2 regions of the Labrys monachus genome follow, and region 1 is predicted to be linked to the other one. Evidence: predicted binding sites of a transcription regulator. Region 1 holds the regulator's gene; the other holds the start of a gene.

Region 1 (5,226 bases):
GCAACCCGAACCTGACATTCGATCTCGGCCAGGCTTTCCCAAGCCTTCCGGCCGCCATCAACCAGCTCGCCCAGGTGCCGGATCCGGCGCAGGTCTCGATCGCCTGGGCCGGCGCGCTCCTCATCACTGCCGGCGTCCTGGCCCTGAACATCATCACCCGCGTCGTGCTCGCCCCCAAGAAATGAGTGCTCCCATGTCCTCTTCTTCCAACGCCTCGATTGCGGTTGCCGACCGTCCCGCCCTCGATCCGAATGCAGCGATCAAGCTCAAGGTCGAAGCCCTCGACTTCTTCTACGGCGACAAGCATGCGCTCAAGGGCATCAATCTCGACATGGGCGAACGCCGTGTCACCGCCATGATCGGCCCGTCGGGTTGCGGCAAGTCGACCCTCCTGCGCGTCCTCAACCGGATGTATGATCTCTATCCGGGCCAGCGCGCCGAGGGAAAGGTGCTGCTCGACGGCCAGAACGTCATCGGCAAGGAAATCGACCCCGCCGTGCTGCGGGCGCGCATCGGCATGGTGTTCCAGAAGCCGACGCCCTTCCCGATGTCGATCTATGACAATATCGCCTTCGGCGTGCGCCTGCACGAGAGTATCGGCAAGGCCGATATGGACAAGCGCGTGGAGTGGTGCCTGACCAAGGCCGCCCTCTGGAACGAGGTCAAGGACCGGCTCAACACGTCGGCGCTCGGCCTGTCCGGCGGCCAGCAGCAGCGCCTGTGCATCGCCCGCACCATCGCGGTGAAGCCGGAAGTGGTCCTTCTTGACGAGCCGACCTCCGCCCTCGATCCGATCTCGACCGCCAAGATCGAAGAGCTGATCGACGAGTTGAAGCGGGATTTCACCATCGTCATCGTCACGCACAACATGCAGCAGGCCGCACGCTGCGCCGACGTGACGGCGTTCTTCTATCTCGGCAATCTCATCGAAGCCGGGCCGACCAACAAGATCTTCACCAGGCCCGACGACAGCCGCACGCAGGATTACATCACGGGCCGCTTCGGCTGACCGGCAACCGGCCGGGCCGGCGGGCCGCCGGCACCGACACACGACATTGGGAGAGCGGCATGTCCGACCACATCGTTACGTCCTTCGATCAGGAATTGCGGGAACTGCGCAACATGATCGCCGAAATGGGCGGCTATGCCGAAAAGAGCGTAGCCGACAGCGTCGAGGCCTTGCTCAAGCGGGACACCCTGCGGGCGCAGGCCGTGATCGAGCTCGATCTCAGCATCGACCGGCTGCAGCGTCAGGTCGAGGACCGCGCCATCCTCGTCATTGCCAAGCGCGGCCCCCTCGCCCTCGACCTGCGCGAGATCGTCTCGGCCCTGCGCGTGGCCAACGACCTCGAGCGCATCGGCGATCTCGGCAAGAACGTCGCCAAGCGCGTGGTCGCCATCAACGGCCACATGCAGCCGGTGCAGCTGTTCGGCGGCTTCGATCACATGGCCGATCTGGTGCTCGAGCAGCTCAAGCAGGTTCTCGACGCCTTCGCCCAGCGCAATGTCGAGGAGGCCCTGTCCGTCTGGCGCTCCGACGGCGAGATCGACGCGATGTACACCTCGCTCTTCCGCGAATTGCTGACCTACATGATGGAGGATCCGCGCAATATCGGCTTCTGCACCCATCTGCTGTTCTGCGCCAAGAACATCGAGCGGATCGGCGACCACGCCACCAACATCGCGGAAACCGTGCATTATCTCGTCACCGGCGAATCGCCGGCCGGCGAACGCCCGAAGAACGACACCAGCACCTCGCTGGTCGACCTGCCCATTCCCGTCAAGTGAAGGCGGGAGGCGGTAACCGGCCGCCGGCCGCCGGTCCCTCTTTCATCGCAAATCCCCTCCGGACGGCCGGGCGGCCCTCCGGAGCCAATGCTGGGGGAGGCCTATGCCTGCCAAGGTTCTGATCGTCGAAGACGAAGAAGCGTTGACGCTGCTGCTGCGCTACAATCTCGAAGCCGAGGGCTACGAGGTCGACAGCGTGGCGCGCGGCGACGAGGCGGAGATCCGCCTTCGCGAAAGCATCCCCGATCTGGTGCTGCTCGACTGGATGCTGCCGGGCCTGTCCGGCATCGAACTGTGCCGCCGCATCCGCATGCGCCCGGAGACGGAGCGGCTGCCGGTGATCATGCTCACGGCGCGCGGCGAAGAGACCGAGCGCGTCCGGGGGCTCGCCACCGGTGCCGACGACTATGTGGTGAAGCCCTTCTCGGTGCCCGAGCTGTCGGCCCGCGTCCGCGCCCTGCTGCGCCGCGCCAAGCCCGATCACGTCGCCTCGCTCCTGAAGGCTGGCGACATCTCCCTCGACCGCGAGACCAAGCGGGTCCATCGCGGCACGCGCGAGATCCGGCTCGGGCCGACCGAATTTCGCCTGCTCGAATTCCTGATGCAGGCGCCCGGCCGCGTCTTCGCCCGCGAGCAACTGCTCGACAGCGTATGGGGCCGTGACGTCTATATCGACGAGCGCACCGTCGACGTGCATGTCGGGCGCCTGCGCAAGGCGATGAACCGCACGCGCGAGATCGATCCCATCCGCACCGTCCGCGGCGCGGGCTATTCGTTCGACGAGACCTTTTCCAAGCAGAACTGATGGTGCGGCGCCCCGCGGGCGACAATCCGCGGGGCGTCGGCGATCACCGGTCGACTGGAAGGCCGGAGACCGGCCCTCCGTCGCACGCGCGGTGATCCCCCGGCGCCTTCAATAGGCGCTCGCCTTGTTGAGCTGCTCGATTTCCGCGCCGTTGAGGGACAGGGCGGTCGCGGCGATGAGATCGCCGAGCTGGGCGACGCTGGTGGCGCTGGCGATCGGCGCGACGAGGCCGGGCCGGGCGATCAGCCAGGCGATGGCGATCTGCGCGGGCGTCGCCCCCTTGGCCTTCGCCACGGCGTCGAGCGCGTCGAGGATGCGCAGGCCGCGCTCGTTGAGGTAGTCGGCCATGCCGCCGCCACGGGCCGCGCTCTTGGAGAAATCGGCTTCCGAGCGATATTTGCCCGACAGGAAGCCCTTGGCGAGCGAGAAATAGCTGGTCACGCCGATCTCGTTCTTGAGGCAGAACGGCTCCAGCTCGGCCTCGTAGCCGGCGCGGTCATAGAGATTGTAATGCGTCTGCAGGTTCTCGAACCGCGGCCAGCCTTCCTTGGCGCTGATCGCCAGCGCCTTGAACATCGTGTTGGCGCTGTGGTTGGAATTGCCGATCACCCTGACCTTGCCGGCCTTGACCAGATCGGCGTAGATGCCGAGCGTCTCTTCCAGCGGCGTCTCGGGATCCTCCCAATGGGAGAGATAGAGGTCGATATAGTCGGTCTGCAGGCGGCGCAGCGATGCCTCGACGGCGCTGGTGATATAGCTGCGGGACAGGCCCTTCTTGCCCGGGCCCATTTCCGAGCCGACCTTGGTGGTCAGCACGATCGCATCGCGGTTGCCGCGCTCCTTCATCCATTTGCCGATCACCGTCTCCGACTCGCCGCCCTGGTTGCCGGGGGCCCAGGCCGAATAGACGTCGGCGGTGTCGACGAGATTGAAGCCCGCATCGACGAAGGCATCGAGAACCGCGAACGAGGCCTTCTCGTCCGCGCTCCAGCCGAAGACGTTGCCGCCCAGCCCGAGCGGGGCCACCATCAGATCGGATCGTCCAATTGCACGCTTTTCCATCAATGCTCTCCGTAGTTCCAGGCAAACAGGTCGGGACGCGCAGTGCCGCCCCTGCCTCAGATCGCCGCGTAAATGACCGGATTGACCGTCAGATCGAGTAGCTCAGCGCCTGTTCGCCGAGAGCGGCCTGGCGCATTTCCTCGACGGAGGTGTTGTCGAGGAGATTGGAGGATATGTCGCGCACCTTCTGCATCAGCAGGCGCACCGTGCAGCTTGGAACATCCGGGCAGTCGGTGCAAGGCTGATAGGCGGTGCGGCTGGCGCAGGCGATCGGGGCGAGCGGCCCGTCCAGCACGCGGATGGCGTTGCCGACGCTGATCTGGCTGGCGTCGCGCGCCAGCATATAGCCGCCGCCCTTGCCCTTCTTGCTGCGGACGATCCCGGCGACCCGCAGCTCGCCGAGGATCGCGTCGAGGAATTTCTTGGGGATCTGGTTGGCTTCCGCGATCTCCTGGCTCTGCGCCGTCTCGCCGGTCGGCAGGCCGGCCAGATGCGCCAGAGCCTTGAGTCCGTATTTACCCTTGTTGGTCAGCATGGCCGCCCTGATATTCTCCGCCGCTGAAGGCGTCGCGGATCATCGGTTCAATATGGTATGAATATACGGATTGTCGAGCACCCATGCCTGCCTCACCCCTGCGGCGGCTCGGGCGAAAGGTCCTCGTATAAAGCCTGCGCCTCCGCCGCCGGGCCGCGCCGCCCGCCCAGTTCGAGCACGCGATAGACGCGCACGGTGCGTTCGAGGGCGATCGTCAGCACGTCGCCCGCCTTCACCGTCTTGGCGGGCGAATCGGTCTTGGTCCCGTTGATGCGGACATAGCCGTCCGCCACCAGTTTCGCGGCCGATGTGCGCGTCTTGGCGACGCGCACACGCCAGAGCCATTTGTCGATCCGAAGACGATCCTGGCTCGTGGACGTCATGCGCTACTTCTTGTCCGGCCTGCCATTCTGCATCTGCTCCTTGAGAGCCAGCAGCTTGGCGAAGGGCGAATTGGGGTCCGGCGCACGATTGTCGCGCCCCTGCGGCTTGGCGTCGCTCGACCAGTTGCGCGGGCGGTCGCCGCCCCGATCGCCGCGGTCGCGGTCCGGGCGATCGTGACGCTGCCCCCGATCGGGCCGGGCGTCGCTCCCCGGCCGGTCCTGGCCGTTGCGCCGGCCGCCGCCGCCTTCGGGACGGGGCCCGCGAGCTTCGATCCCCCGGCGCTCTTCCCGCGGCGCCTCGCCGGCGGGCGGGCGCGCACCGGCCTCGGCGCTGACGCGTTCGTCGCGGCGCGGCCGGTCGAAGCGGCGCGGCCGATCGTCCCGCCGTGCCTCGCCGCCTTCCGCCGCCGGGGCGGCGGCCGGGCCGGACGGCGCACCGGCAGGCGGCTGGCCGCGGCGGAACCCGCCACCCGGCCTTCTCTCCGGCTCACGCTCGGCACCGCCCTGCGCGCCGGCATTGGCGCCGCGGCCGCCATGATGCTGGCGCCCGTGCTGCGGTCGCGGGCCGCGCTCGAAGCGCGCCGGACGCCAGACGTCGATCTCCGGTATTTCCTCGGCCACCGGCTCGGCAGCGACGGCCTCGCCATCGGCGG
Region 2 (5,226 bases), 2.4 Mb from region 1:
TTCATGTCGATGTTCTCGACGACCTCGGCGAACAGCTTGCCGAGCGCGCCCATCGTGTGGACGGTGAGCGCGACGGCACCGGCCATCGGTCCCGATTTGAACGCGATCAGGAAGATCATCGCAAACACGATGTCGGGCACGGTGCGGCAGAATTCGAGCCAGCGCCGCGCCAGGGCGCGCAGGATGCGGCTGGACGTCAGGTTGGCCGACGCGGCGAAGCACAGGAGGAAGGCGCCGACGGCACCGAGAAGCGTGCCGACATAGGCCGCGAGCAGGGTGTCGCCGAGCAGAAGCAGCCACTTGCCGAAATTCCAGTACCAGCTCGCCATGTCCCCGGCGAAGTTGGACAGCGTCAGATGGGGCAGGATGCGGACGATATAGCTGGTGAAATTGTCGATATGGGCGAAGAAAGCCCCGGGCCTGACGTCGGCGGCCCGGGCCGCCAGCGCATAGAGGACGGCGACGACGACGAACCCCAGCCACGCCTTGCGCCGCTTGGCCGCAACCGCATCGCGATAGGTGTGCAGCAGCGCCCTCGACTGAGCCTCGGGCAGTTGGTGGATGGCCGGCAAGAGAGGCTCCGCGTCGAAATCCCCGAAAAGGAAGAGGGCGGACAGGGCGACCATGCGCACCGGGACAAGCGCGATGGGAGGGGCGACCACCGATCGACCCGCTCCCTTGCCGCCTGTGGACAGGGGTGTCGGCGCTCCGTGTCGAGCGTTACTGCGTCCGGCGCTGGGCGTCGTTGAACTTCACCATGTCGATGATGCCCTGGTAGTCCTTGGCGGTGATCGGGGCGAGTTCGAGGTCCTTGCCGTCCGACAGCTTGTCGAAATCGACCTTGTCGTTCTTGCTCATCTGGGTGAGCGCCGCGGTGATCTTCTGCTTGAGGTCGCCGGGCAGCGAGGAGAGGACCGCGTAGGGCCCTTCGGGCAGGAAGCCGGACTTGAAGAGGATGCGGAAGTCCGACTTCTTCATCACCGAACCGTCGTCGTTCTTGAGGATGTTGCGGCTGAGCATGCGCGTCAGGTTGGAATCGTCTTCCGAATTCCAGGCGTTCACCGCGGCGTCGGCCGTGCCCTGGGCGAGCGCCAGCACGGCATTGTCGTGGCTGCCGGCATAGACGGTCGAGCCGAAGAAGGAATCGACCTCGTATCCCTGCTGGTGAAGGTAGAAGCGGGGGGCATTGTTGCCCGAGGTCGAGTTCGGGTCGACCAGAGCGAGCTTCTTGCCCTTGAGGTCGGCGATGCTCTTATAGGGGCTCTCCGCCTTCACATAGAGCACCGAATAGTAGCCGGTGAGGCCGTTGGAATGGCGGGCGACCGCAACCGGTTCGGTGGCGACGCCGGTGATCACGGCGCGGGCATAGGACGCCGGCCCGTAATAGGCGATCTGCGCGAAGCCGGCGCGCTGCGCCTCGATCACCGCGGCATAGTCGCTGGCGACGTTGAGCTTGACGGGAACGCCGACCTGCTTGGCGAGGTAGTCGGCCAGCGGCTGGTAGCGGTCGACGGTGGTCGAGGCGTTCTCGGCCGGGATGACGGCCAGCGTCAGTTCCGGATAGGAGGCCTTCCAGTCCTGGGCGTGAGCCGGCCCCTGGGCGACGGCGGTGAAGGCGGCAGCGGCGAGGCCGAGCAGCATGCGGCGCGAAAGCATGGGCTTTCTCCTGGCGGGTTGAACGGTATCGAGGGCTCGTCGAGGACAGCCTCGACGGCTCGAATCTCAGGCGGCGGTTCGAGCGGGGCGAACCCACCCGGTTCCGGACGAGGCGGCAGCCGGCGGCGCAATTTCGGCATCCATCACCTCGCCGGCTTCGAGGCCGTAGAGCTCGCGGGCCGCCGAGGCGGTGAGGGCTTCGGGCGTGGCGTCGAACACGATCCGTCCGGCCGACATGCCGACCAGCCGGTCGCAATAGCTGCGGGCGAGGTCGAGCGAATGGAGGTTGCAGATGACCGTGATGCCGAAATGCCTGTTGATGCGCAGGAGCGCATCCATCACGACCTTGGTGTTGCGCGGATCGAGCGAGGCGATGGGCTCGTCGGCCAGGATGATCGACGGCTCCTGCATCAGGGCGCGGGCGATGGCGACACGCTGCTGCTGGCCGCCGGACAGGCTGTCGGCGCGCTGCGCGGCGAGGTTGGCGATGTCGAACTGCTCGAGCGCCGACAGGGCCATCGCCCGATCCTCGCGGCTCCACCGTTGCAGCAGGGCATTCGTCGTGGAGATCTTGTTGAGCCGGCCCATCATCACATTGGTGAGGACATCGAGGCGGCCGATCAGGTTGAACTGCTGGAAGATCATGGCACAGCGCGCACGCCAGTCCCGCAGAGCCTGGCCGCGCAGCGCCGTGACGTCGAGGCCGTCGAAGCCGATCCTGCCTTCCGATGGGTCGACCAGCCGGTTCAGCATGCGCAGGAGAGTCGATTTGCCGGCGCCCGATCGCCCGATCACGCCCACGAAGCTGCCGGCCGCGATGTCGAGATTCACGTCGGACACGGCCGACTTGCCGCTGAAACGCCGGGAAACGCCCTCGATAGCCAGCATGCCTGACCTCTCTCGCTGTTGCAGCGCGAAATCGGTACGCTTGCCAAATTACGACGCCATGTCGGTTCCATGATGTTTTGACGACGCATCGACGCCGAGCGTCTCGAACTTCAAGTTGAATCGAAGCCTCAGAAGCGCGGCGCACATCGCGTGGGCCATCAAGGGCCGGCCGCAAGTCGCTGAAAGGACTCCGGGATTGCCGACGCCAGCGCGAAGGGGCCGCCATCGCGCAGCGCGCCTCTTGCCGTCTCGCCCGCAATCGGTCCATGGTGGCGCAAACCCGGCTTCCGCGGAAACGCGGTTGCTCCTGCTCTTTGTTTCGATGCGTCCTGCGATCTGCCGATCCGTCGGATCGCAGGACGTTTGAGGCCATGACCGCCGCGATGCTCCATTTCGAAGACTTTCCCACCGGCGAGACCGTCACCTATGGCAGCTATACGCTGACGCGGGAGGCGATCCTCGAATTTGCCGGGGAATACGATCCCCAACCCTTTCATCTCGACGAGACGGCGGCGGAGACATCGCTGCTGGGAGGGCTGGCGGCCTCGGGATGGCATGCCTGCGCCATCATGATGCGCCTCAATTGCGACGGCTTCCTGCTCGACGCGACGTCGATGGGAGCCCCCGGCATCGACGAGGTCAAATGGCTCGCGCCGCTGCGCCCCGGCGCGGTGCTGAGCGTGCGGCGCACCACGCTCGATTCCCGCGCCTCGAAGAGCCGGCCGGAGATGGGGCTCGTCAAGTTCCTGTTCGAGCTTCTCGCCGATGGCGAGGCCGTGGTGATGACGCAGGCGTGCTCCATCATGTTCGGGAGGCGCGCGGCATGAATTTCTTCGAGGATGTCGCCGCCGGCGACGTGAGCGAACTCGGCTCCTTCACCTTCACCGCGGAAGGCATCAAGCGCTTTGCCCGTGCCTATGACCCGCAGCCCTTCCATGTCGACGAGGCTGCGGCCGCGGCCAGCCTCTATGGCGGCCTGATCGCTTCCGGCTGGCACGTCGCCTCGGTGTGGATGAAGCTCCAGGTCGCCTATCAGAGCGAGATGATCGCCCGCGCCAGGGCAGCCGGCGAGCCGGTGGTGACGCTCGGCCCCTCGCCGGGCTTCCGCAACATGGTCTGGGCGAAACCGGTGCGGCCCGGCGATACGCTGCGCTACCGCGTCGAGATCACCGGCAAGAAGGAGAGCGCTTCGCGGCCGGAATGGGGCATCGTCTCGATGCTCGGCTCGGCCGACAACCAGCACGGCCAGCGCGCGTTCCAGTTCGACGGCGTGGTGTTCTGGGGCAGGCGCCGCAGGGCGGCATAGCTTCCCCCAATAGCAGGCGGTTTGGAGAAGAGGAGGCGTCGCGCCGCTACGCGCCAAGATTAAGAGGAAGAGGCGCAATATTGTCCTACCCGGGCTTGTCCCGGGTATTCAGCCTTCGTCCCGACTGAGGGCAGGCGGCCCAGTGGGATTGCCGGGACAAACTCGGCAATGATAAATCCTGAACCGTCACAGGCCAAAAATCGCCTTATCTCAGCGCATAGGGGCGGGACGCCCGTGGTGCCGGGGCGCTAGCGCGGGCGTTCGAGCTCGGCATAGACGGCGTAGCCGCGATGGATCGAGCGGCAGTCGAGCCGGCAGCCATGGTGCCGGGCGAGTTCCGCCAGCGCTGCCGGCAGGGCCGCGATCGGATGGACGTGGTAGCGGGCGAGCCAGGCGAACAGCAGCCGCTTGAACCAGGCCGGCAGGCGCTCCTGCTGGCCGAAATCCACGATGAGCAGCCGGCCGCCCGGCGTCAGCCCGGCGACGGCGCGTTCCAGTACGGCCCGCCAGTCCGGGATCATCGACAGCGTGTAGGAGATGTAGATGCGCTCGAAGCCGGGCCGGCCGATCTCGCCCGCCTCGAAGCGCGTGGCGTCGGCCTGGGCGAGCGCGATGCGGGCGAGGCCGCGGCGGGCCAGGGAGCGGCGTGCCGTTTCCAGCATCGCCGTCGAGATGTCGAATCCGTAGAGCGGGGACTGCGGATAGCGCCGCGCCACCGCCACCAGATTGCGGCCGGTGCCGCAGCCGATCTCGAGGATGGCGTCATCCTTGCCCGGCTTGATCGAGGCGATCAGCCGGTCGCGGCCCAGCAGGTAGTATTTGCGCGTCAGATCGTAGATGTGGCGCTGGTACCGGTAGTTCCGGTTCATCGCCTCGGCGGCGTCCTCCGCCGCCGGGGAATGGTGGTGCGCGCTCAATGGATTGTCCGCAGCTGGTAGAGGTGGAAGCCGCCATAGATGGCCGAGCGGTCGCGTGCGGTCAGCTCGCGGCAGCGCTCGCGATCGTAGAACCAGCGGGCCAGGATGTCGTCGGGGATGCGGCCGGGGAGCAGGCTTTCCTCGGCGGCGGTGCGGAAGATGACGCGCGCACCCGGACGGGCCGTGCGGGTGATCTCGGTCCACAGCTTGGTTAGGATGACGTCGGTCATCCAGTCCTGCGCATCGAGCAGCACATAGGCGTCGAGGCTGGCCTCGGGCTGGGCCTTGAGATGGTCGATCAGATTGACGTGGCGCACCTCGATGCGGTCGGCGCGGGAGCGGATGGTTTCGAAGGCGCTCCGTTCCAGATAAGGCGGCACCGGCCCGTCGCCCTCCGGCTTGTAGCCGCGCCCGAAGGCCTGCCAGGCGAAATAGTTCTGGCGCAGGTCGAAGTCGCAG

Evidence for each region. Region 1 encodes PhoB, which activates phosphate uptake and scavenging genes when phosphate is short. Its sites were predicted from a motif close to TGTCATNNANCTGTCAT; they were not measured.
Region 2: the regulator PhoB is predicted to act here: its motif matches at 2,614-2,630, upstream of phnC (phosphonate ABC transporter ATP-binding protein).

Annotation. Positions count from the first base shown of each region.
Region 1 is NZ_JAUSVK010000001.1:2,446,589-2,451,814, reverse strand. It holds gene pstA (phosphate ABC transporter permease PstA) at 1-185, shown strand, start outside; gene pstB (phosphate ABC transporter ATP-binding protein PstB) at 194-1,009, shown strand; gene phoU (phosphate signaling complex protein PhoU) at 1,069-1,788, shown strand; gene phoB (phosphate regulon transcriptional regulator PhoB) at 1,892-2,593, shown strand; gene J3R73_RS11045 (aldo/keto reductase) at 2,702-3,655, opposite strand; gene J3R73_RS11040 (RrF2 family transcriptional regulator) at 3,744-4,190, opposite strand; gene J3R73_RS11035 (RNA-binding S4 domain-containing protein) at 4,283-4,573, opposite strand; gene J3R73_RS11030 (DEAD/DEAH box helicase) at 4,577-5,226, opposite strand, start outside.
Region 2 is NZ_JAUSVK010000001.1:4,863,981-4,869,206, reverse strand. It holds gene phnE (phosphonate ABC transporter, permease protein PhnE) at 1-626, opposite strand, end outside; gene phnD (phosphonate ABC transporter substrate-binding protein) at 721-1,656, opposite strand; gene phnC (phosphonate ABC transporter ATP-binding protein) at 1,723-2,544, opposite strand; gene J3R73_RS22235 (MaoC family dehydratase) at 2,916-3,371, shown strand; gene J3R73_RS22230 (MaoC family dehydratase) at 3,368-3,850, shown strand; gene J3R73_RS22225 (class I SAM-dependent methyltransferase) at 4,099-4,767, opposite strand; gene J3R73_RS22220 (BtaA family protein) at 4,764-5,226, opposite strand, start outside.